2 regions of the Sphaerisporangium flaviroseum genome follow, and region 2 is predicted to be linked to the other one. Evidence: predicted binding sites of a transcription regulator. Region 2 holds the regulator's gene; the other holds the start of a gene.
The links. The regulator LexA, encoded in region 2, represses DNA repair genes until DNA is damaged. The targets are predictions, from matches to a motif close to TCGAACANNTGTTCGA.

Region 1: the regulator LexA is predicted to act here: its motif matches at 1,917-1,932, upstream of ABD810_RS39685 (Rv2578c family radical SAM protein).

The regions. Positions count from the first base shown of each region.
Region 1 covers NZ_BAAAZR010000063.1:97,821-101,223, forward strand. Annotated here, with positions in the region: gene ABD810_RS39670 (putative protein N(5)-glutamine methyltransferase) at 1-368, opposite strand, end outside; partial or broken gene ABD810_RS41270 (putative protein N(5)-glutamine methyltransferase) at 360-635, opposite strand; gene ABD810_RS39675 (TetR family transcriptional regulator C-terminal domain-containing protein) at 1,110-1,469, opposite strand; gene ABD810_RS39680 (DUF3040 domain-containing protein) at 1,524-1,805, opposite strand; gene ABD810_RS39685 (Rv2578c family radical SAM protein) at 1,941-2,975, shown strand.
Region 2 covers NZ_BAAAZR010000006.1:113,432-116,834, forward strand. Annotated here, with positions in the region: gene leuS (leucine--tRNA ligase) at 1-1,441, shown strand, start outside; gene lexA (transcriptional repressor LexA) at 1,522-2,235, opposite strand; gene nrdR (transcriptional regulator NrdR) at 2,894-3,355, shown strand.

The DNA.
Region 1 (3,403 bases), on a different contig from region 2:
GGGTCGATGTCGACGGCGTGCAACTCGGCCGCGACCAGGGCGGCGACCAGAGCGGCGCCCAGCGCGCCCGAGCCACAGCACAGATCCACCACGACCACGTCCGGTGACACGGCGAGAGCCCGCCCACCAGACCCGGCACCCTGGGAAACCAACGCCTCACCGCGCACGGACTGGGGAACCAGCGCCTCACCAGCGAAACGCACGGGCTCTGGAACCAGCGCCTCACCAGCGGAACCCACGGACTTGGGAACCAACGCCTCAGCAGCGAGACCCACGGACTGGGGAACCAGCGCCTCATGGGCGGAACCCGCCACCTGGGGGGTCAGCGCCCGACCGGTGGAGAGCGCGGACCGGCGGGCCAGGGTCACGGCCTGCTGGAGCAGGAACTCGGTGCGGCGGCGGGGCACGAAGACGCCGGGTTCCACGGCTATGCGCAGGCCGCAGAACTCCGCCCATCCGAGGACCTGTTCAAGCGGCAGGCCCGCGACACGCCGTTCCACCATGGCGGCGAGATCGGAAGGGGTCGATGCCGTGGAGATGAGCAACCGTGCCTCGTCCTCGGCGAAGACACAGCCGGCGGCGCGGAGCATGGTGACGATGGCGGAGGAGGAAAGCGATGAAGGGGAGACCGGCATGGGAGAGCCTTTCGGGAGCCGCTGGGCGCCCCCTGGGTCACCTGTGCCGGTTGGACCGCACGACCACCAGATGGGAGCACCCGCTTGATTCAGCGGTAATCGGTCCCACCCCCTCGGTAGATCTCTGTTGGGCAGCGCAACACTACCTGAACCACACCCGGACGCGCACGCACCCGAAGCGGCCGTCCCTCCGCCTTCACCGGACCGGCCGGCCACCGTACGGCGGCGCCGACACCGCCGCACCACCCCTCACCGCGTCGGCGCCCAATACCCAACACGCGGTGCCGACCCACAGACGCGCGATCCGCCACACCCAGCACTCCAGCGGCCGACTTCCGTGACACCCATGGTGAACTGCCGGGCACCGTGGTGACCGACCAGGGCTCGCAACCGAGCACACGAGTCAGCCACCGATGACCGCAACGAAAACCGACAAAGTCGTGACCGACCAGGGCACGCGACCAGACACACGAGTCAGCCACCGGTAGCCGCGATGAAGATGCGGGCAAGCTGGTGGTCGATCAGGGCTACGGCTTCCTCCGGAGTTCGCTGTTCGAGCAGGACGGTGGTCTGGATCCCGTCGGCGGCCGCCACCAGAAACGCGGCCTCGGCGGCGGGGTCGAGGTCGCGGGGCACCTGGCCGAGTTCCTGCCCCTGGGCGATCAGGCCGGCGACCAGGCTCTCCAGCGCATGCGGCGCGTCGCGCACGACCTTGGCCAGGGCGGGGTCGGTCAGGAAGCGGACGAAGTAGGCGACGTACACCAGGTGCCGGTTGCGCCGCTCCTCGTCCAGCGGGAGCGGTTCCAGCAACACCGCCCGCGCGATCGCGCGCATACCCGGCGCTCCAGCGCGGCGGGGTGGCGATACGGGCGGGGTGGTGTGTGTGCCCTACATGGGCAGGGCCGCCGCCGCGTCGTGATGGAAGACCATGATCAGCAGTGTGGCGATCAAGGTGGCGATCAGCAGCCAGCTCACCAGGATGATGATCGTCGACCTGCTGGGGCGGCGCCTGCCGCGGCCCGCCCGGGCGACGCGCTTTTGCTGACCGGTCTCCTTGCGCTGTACGCGCTCGTTGAACGACTCCAGCCGGGCGGCGAGTCGCGGATCCTCGTCGGTGAGGTAACTCTCGATCTGGGCAAGCATTCGCTCCTCGTCCTGCGACCAGGCCACGCCGCACCTCCCGGCAACGCAAGCGGTGTGCCGACGTTCTTCCCGGCCACAAGATCTTTAGCCGTTACAGCCCTCGGTTTTGCCGCCACTTTTGCTGGGTTGCGATCTCCATCGAAAGCCTGTTCTAATCAAGGCATGCGCTGGGACAACCTGCGCCTGACCGACACAGGCCAGGGCGCTCCCGCCGCCCCACTGTTCGCCCGTGGCGCGGTCACCAGGACTTTCGACACCCCGGAGTTCCGGGGCATGACCTTCTACGAGATCCATGCCCGTTCGATCATCAACCGCGTGCCGGCGGCCACCCGCGTCCCGTTCGAATGGACCATCAACCCCTATCGGGGATGCACGCATTCGTGCACCTATTGCTTCGCCCGCAAAACCCACGAATACCTCGACCTGGATGCCGGGCACGACTTCGACTCCAAGGTCGTGGTCAAGGTGAACGCCCCCGAGCTGGTCCGCAAGGAGCTGGCCGCGCCGCGCTGGGGCGGCCATCACATCGCCATGGGCACCAACGTCGACTGTTACCAGCGCGCCGAGGGGCGTTACCGGTTGATGCGGGGCATTCTGACCGCGCTTCGGGACGCCGGGAATCCTTTCTCGATCCTCACCAAGGGGTCCCTCATCCTGCGCGACCTCGACCTGCTGACCGAGGCGGCCGAGCGCACCGAGGTCGGCACCTCGCTGTCGATCGGCTTCCTCGACGAGGAGCTGTGGCGTTCGGTGGAGTCGGGCACGCCGCGGCCCGGCAGGCGGCTGGAGGTCTGCGCCACCCTCACCGAGCACGGCCTCGGGTGCGGCGTGCTGATGGCGCCGATCCTGCCCTACCTCACCGATTCGCCGAAGGCCCTGGAGCGCACGGTCCGGCGGATCGCCGAGGCCGGTGCCACGCACATCGTGCCGATCGTGCTCCACCTGCGCCCGGGGGCACGCGAGTGGTTCCTCGGCTGGCTGGGCCGGGAGCATCCTCGCCTGGTCCCCCGCTACCTCGAGATGTACGGCCGCGGCGCCTACGCGCCCAAGGCCTACCAGGCCCGCATCGCGCGGCAGGTCAACGAGCTTGCCGTCCAGAGCGGGGTGGGCAGGTCCTCCTCGGCCCGCGCCCGCCGCATCCGTCCGCCCGCCGCACCGGTGGCCGACGCCGGGCCCGAGCAGCTGACACTGCTCTAACCCTTAAAGACACATATGGGTGATTGACTCCGCTGTTGGGTATTTAACGCGGGTGATGCGGCGAAAATGGCGCATTGTCAGTCAATGTCAACCCATGAGACAGGGGGAATCATGGCAGGAACACGGAAGAAGACCACCAAAGCAACAGGAAAAGCCAAGAAAGCAGCTATCAAGGCCACGCGTGAGACAAAACAGAATAAAGCCGGAGACGAGGACAAGCGAAACGCGGAGTCCAACGAGACCCAGTGATCCCGGCCGGGCAACAATCCCGGCAAGCCCTACAGCATGGCGGACATAGCCCATAAATTGGGCAGCTGAATATGAGCATGATCAGGCACTCGTCCTTCCGGCACCACCGGGCAGGCGGACCCCGCCCGTCAGGCCCGGCGACCCATCGGATCGCCGGGGCGCGCGGCCCTCCCCGGGAC
Region 2 (3,403 bases):
CATGGCGGTGCCCGCGCACGACCAGCGAGACCTGGACTTCGCGCTGAAGTTCGACCTGCCCGTGCGGGTGGTCGTGCACACCGGGCTGGCCGACCCGGGCGAGAGCGGGGCCGCGACCGCCGGCGAGGGCCGGCTGGTCAACTCCGGGCCGCTGGACGGCCTGTCGAAGGCCGAGGCGATCACCCGCATCACCGAGATCCTGCGCGAGCGCGGCACCGGCAAGGCCTCCGTCAACTACCGGCTGCGCGACTGGCTGCTGTCCCGCCAGCGCTTCTGGGGCACCCCGATCCCGATCATCCACTGCCCCGACTGCGGTGAGGTCCCCGTCCCCGACGACCAGCTGCCGGTGACGCTGCCCGACCTGCGCGGAGAGGCGCTGGCTCCCAAGGGCGTCTCGCCCCTGGCCAGCGCCACCGAGTGGGTCAACGTCTCCTGTCCGAAGTGCGGCGGCCGCGCCCAGCGCGACACCGACACCATGGACACCTTCGTCGACTCCTCGTGGTACTTCCTGCGGTACTGCTCGCCGCGCTTCGAGAACGGCGCGTTCGACGTCGAGCAGGTCAGGCGCTGGGGCCCGATCGACCAGTACGTCGGCGGCGTCGAGCACGCCGTGCTGCACCTGCTGTACGCGCGGTTCTTCACCAAGGTCCTGCACGACATGGGCATGGTCGACTTCACCGAGCCGTTCCTGCGCCTGCTGAACCAGGGCCAGGTGATCAACCAGGGCAAGTCCATGTCCAAGTCGCTGGGCAACGGCGTCGACCTGGGTGAGCAGATCGACGCGTTCGGTGTCGACGCCGTCCGCCTGACCATGGTCTTCGCGGGCCCGCCCGAAGACGACATCGACTGGGCCGACGTCTCGCCTGCCGCCTCGCAGAAGTTCCTGGCCCGGGCGTTCCGCGTGATGACCGAGGCCGGCGCGGCCTCGGCGTCCGGCGTCGACTTCGCCACCGGCGACGTGGAGCTGCGCAAGGTCACCCACCGCACCATCGAAGAGGTCACCCGGCTGCTGGACTCCTACCGGTTCAACGTGGCCGTCGCCCGCATGATGGAGCTGACCTCCGCGGCCCGCAAGGCCATCGACTCCGGCCCGGGGGCGGCCGACCCGGCCGTGCGCGAGGCCGCCGAGACCCTGGCGGTCATGCTGTCGCTGGTCGCGCCGTACGTCGCGGAGGAGGGCTGGGAGCGGCTGGGGCACGGCCCCACGATCTCGCGGGTGGGCTGGCCGGTCGCCGAGCCCGCCCTGCTGGTCCAGGACTCGGTCACCTGCGTCGTGCAGGTGGCGGGCAAGGTCAGGGACCGCCTGGAGGTCGCTCCGTCGATCTCCGCGGCGGACCTGGAGGAGCTGGCGCTGGCCTCGGAGAAGGTGCGCTCGCACCTGACCGGGGCTCCCCGCAAGGTGATCGTCCGAGCCCCCAAGCTGGTCAACATCGTTCCCTGACCCCCCAAAGCACGACCGCCCGAGCGCTCACCCAGGGTGGGCGCTCAGGCGGGGGCGGGGCAGGTGCGGGGTCGGGCGGGTCAGAGCTTGCGAAGGACCGCCACGACCTTGCCCAGGACGGTGGCCTCGTCGCCGGGGATCGGGTCGTAGTTGGCGTTGTGGGGGACCAGCCAGACGTGGCCGTCCTTGCGCTTGAAGGTCTTCACCGTGGCCTCGCCGTCGATCATGGCCGCGACGATGTCGCCGTTGTCGGCCACCGGCTGCTGGCGCACCACGACCCAGTCGCCGTCGGCGATGGCCGCCTCGATCATCGAGTCACCGGCGACCTGGAGCAGGAAGAGCGTGCCTTCACCCACGAGTTGCTTGGGAAGGGCGAAGACGTCCTCCACGCGCTCCTCGGCCAGGATGGGCCCACCGGCGGCGATGCGCCCCACGAGAGGGACGAACGTGGCCGTCGGCCGGCTGACCAGGGGCTCGTCCTCACCGGGGGCGACGGGGTCGACCCAGAGGGCGGGCTCGCCCGGCAGGCGGACCTCCAGCGCGCGCGGGCGGTGGGGGTCGCGGCGTAGATAGCCCTTACGCTGCAGCGCGGTCAACTGGTGAGACACACTGGAGGTGCTGGTCAGCTGGACCGCCTCGCCGATCTCGCGCATCGAGGGCGGATAACCGCGCTGCTGCACAGAATCGCGGATCACCTCGAGGATCTTGCGTTGTCGTGGGGTGAGACCAAGGGAATCACGCCGGCGCACCGCCAGATCGCTGACAACCGTGCCGATCTCTTCCTGCTCGCTCATAAGCTCCTCCTCGCCGGGCGCCTGTCAGGCGCTCCGTCACGCCAAGCCCGCCCGGCCGGCTCCCGGTCCGTATTGCTGATGTCGCACACAGCGACAATATCGCCGTTCAAGATCGTCATCAAACAATTGTTCGAGAGTTTCCGATATCCTCGGCCGTCCGGTGAAGGACATCGTACGGGAGTTCGATCGATATCGTGTTCGACTTTGCGATCTTATGCCTGTGAGGGGCCGAAAGTCGATCACGCGAGCGATCTGGATCGCGGGGCGCCGGCCTGGGGTCGCGTGGCCGGGCTCGCGGCGGCACGGCGGCCGCGAGCGGCGCGACACGCCGACCCGTGGCCCGTTCCCCCTGATGGGCGGCCGGTTTTCGCGCAAGGGTGTCTCCGACTTGCGTTCATGGGGCGGCACTCCTACGGTTAGACCACAACATCTAGTAGTTACACCGATGTGGTTCACCATAAGTTGTGTTTCCGTCACCGCGCTGAGGGCAGCCCCAGTGCGTGCGCGAGCCTATTCCCGTTTTAGGCGGGAACAGGCGGTGAGCGCGTGGAATGCGGAAACATGTGCGGCTTTTCCCTGAGGTCAAGGCCTCGGGGGCCTCGTCATTCGAGGTGGTGCCCGCGTGACTCATGGGAGCCAGGAGAAATGGAGGCGACACATGCATTGTCCATTCTGTCGTCATCCAGACACGCGGGTCATCGACAGCCGTTCGACCGAGGACGGCGCGGCGATCCGCCGCCGGCGCACCTGTCCCGAATGCGGGCGCCGGTTCACCACCCAAGAGACGGTCCTGCTGATGGTGAGCAAGCGCAGCGGGGTGACCGAGGCGTTCTCGCGGGACAAGGTGATCGCCGGAGTGCGGCGGGCGTGCCAGGGCCGGCCCGTCAGCGAGGATTCGCTGGCGCAGCTCGGCCAGCGCGTCGAGGAGAGCATCCGGGCGACCGGGTCGGCCGAGATCCCGGCTCACCAGGTGGGGCTGGCGATCCTGGGGCCGCTCCGCGAGCTGGACGAGGTGGCCTACCTTCGGTTCGCCTCCGTCTACCGCAGCTTCGAGACGCTCACCGACTTCGAGGAAGAGATCGAGCAACTGCGGGCGGCCAGAGCCGCCAAGGAAAGCTGAACCGACCGGACACCGCGGTCCGCGGGCCGGAAGGCCGAGGACCATGGT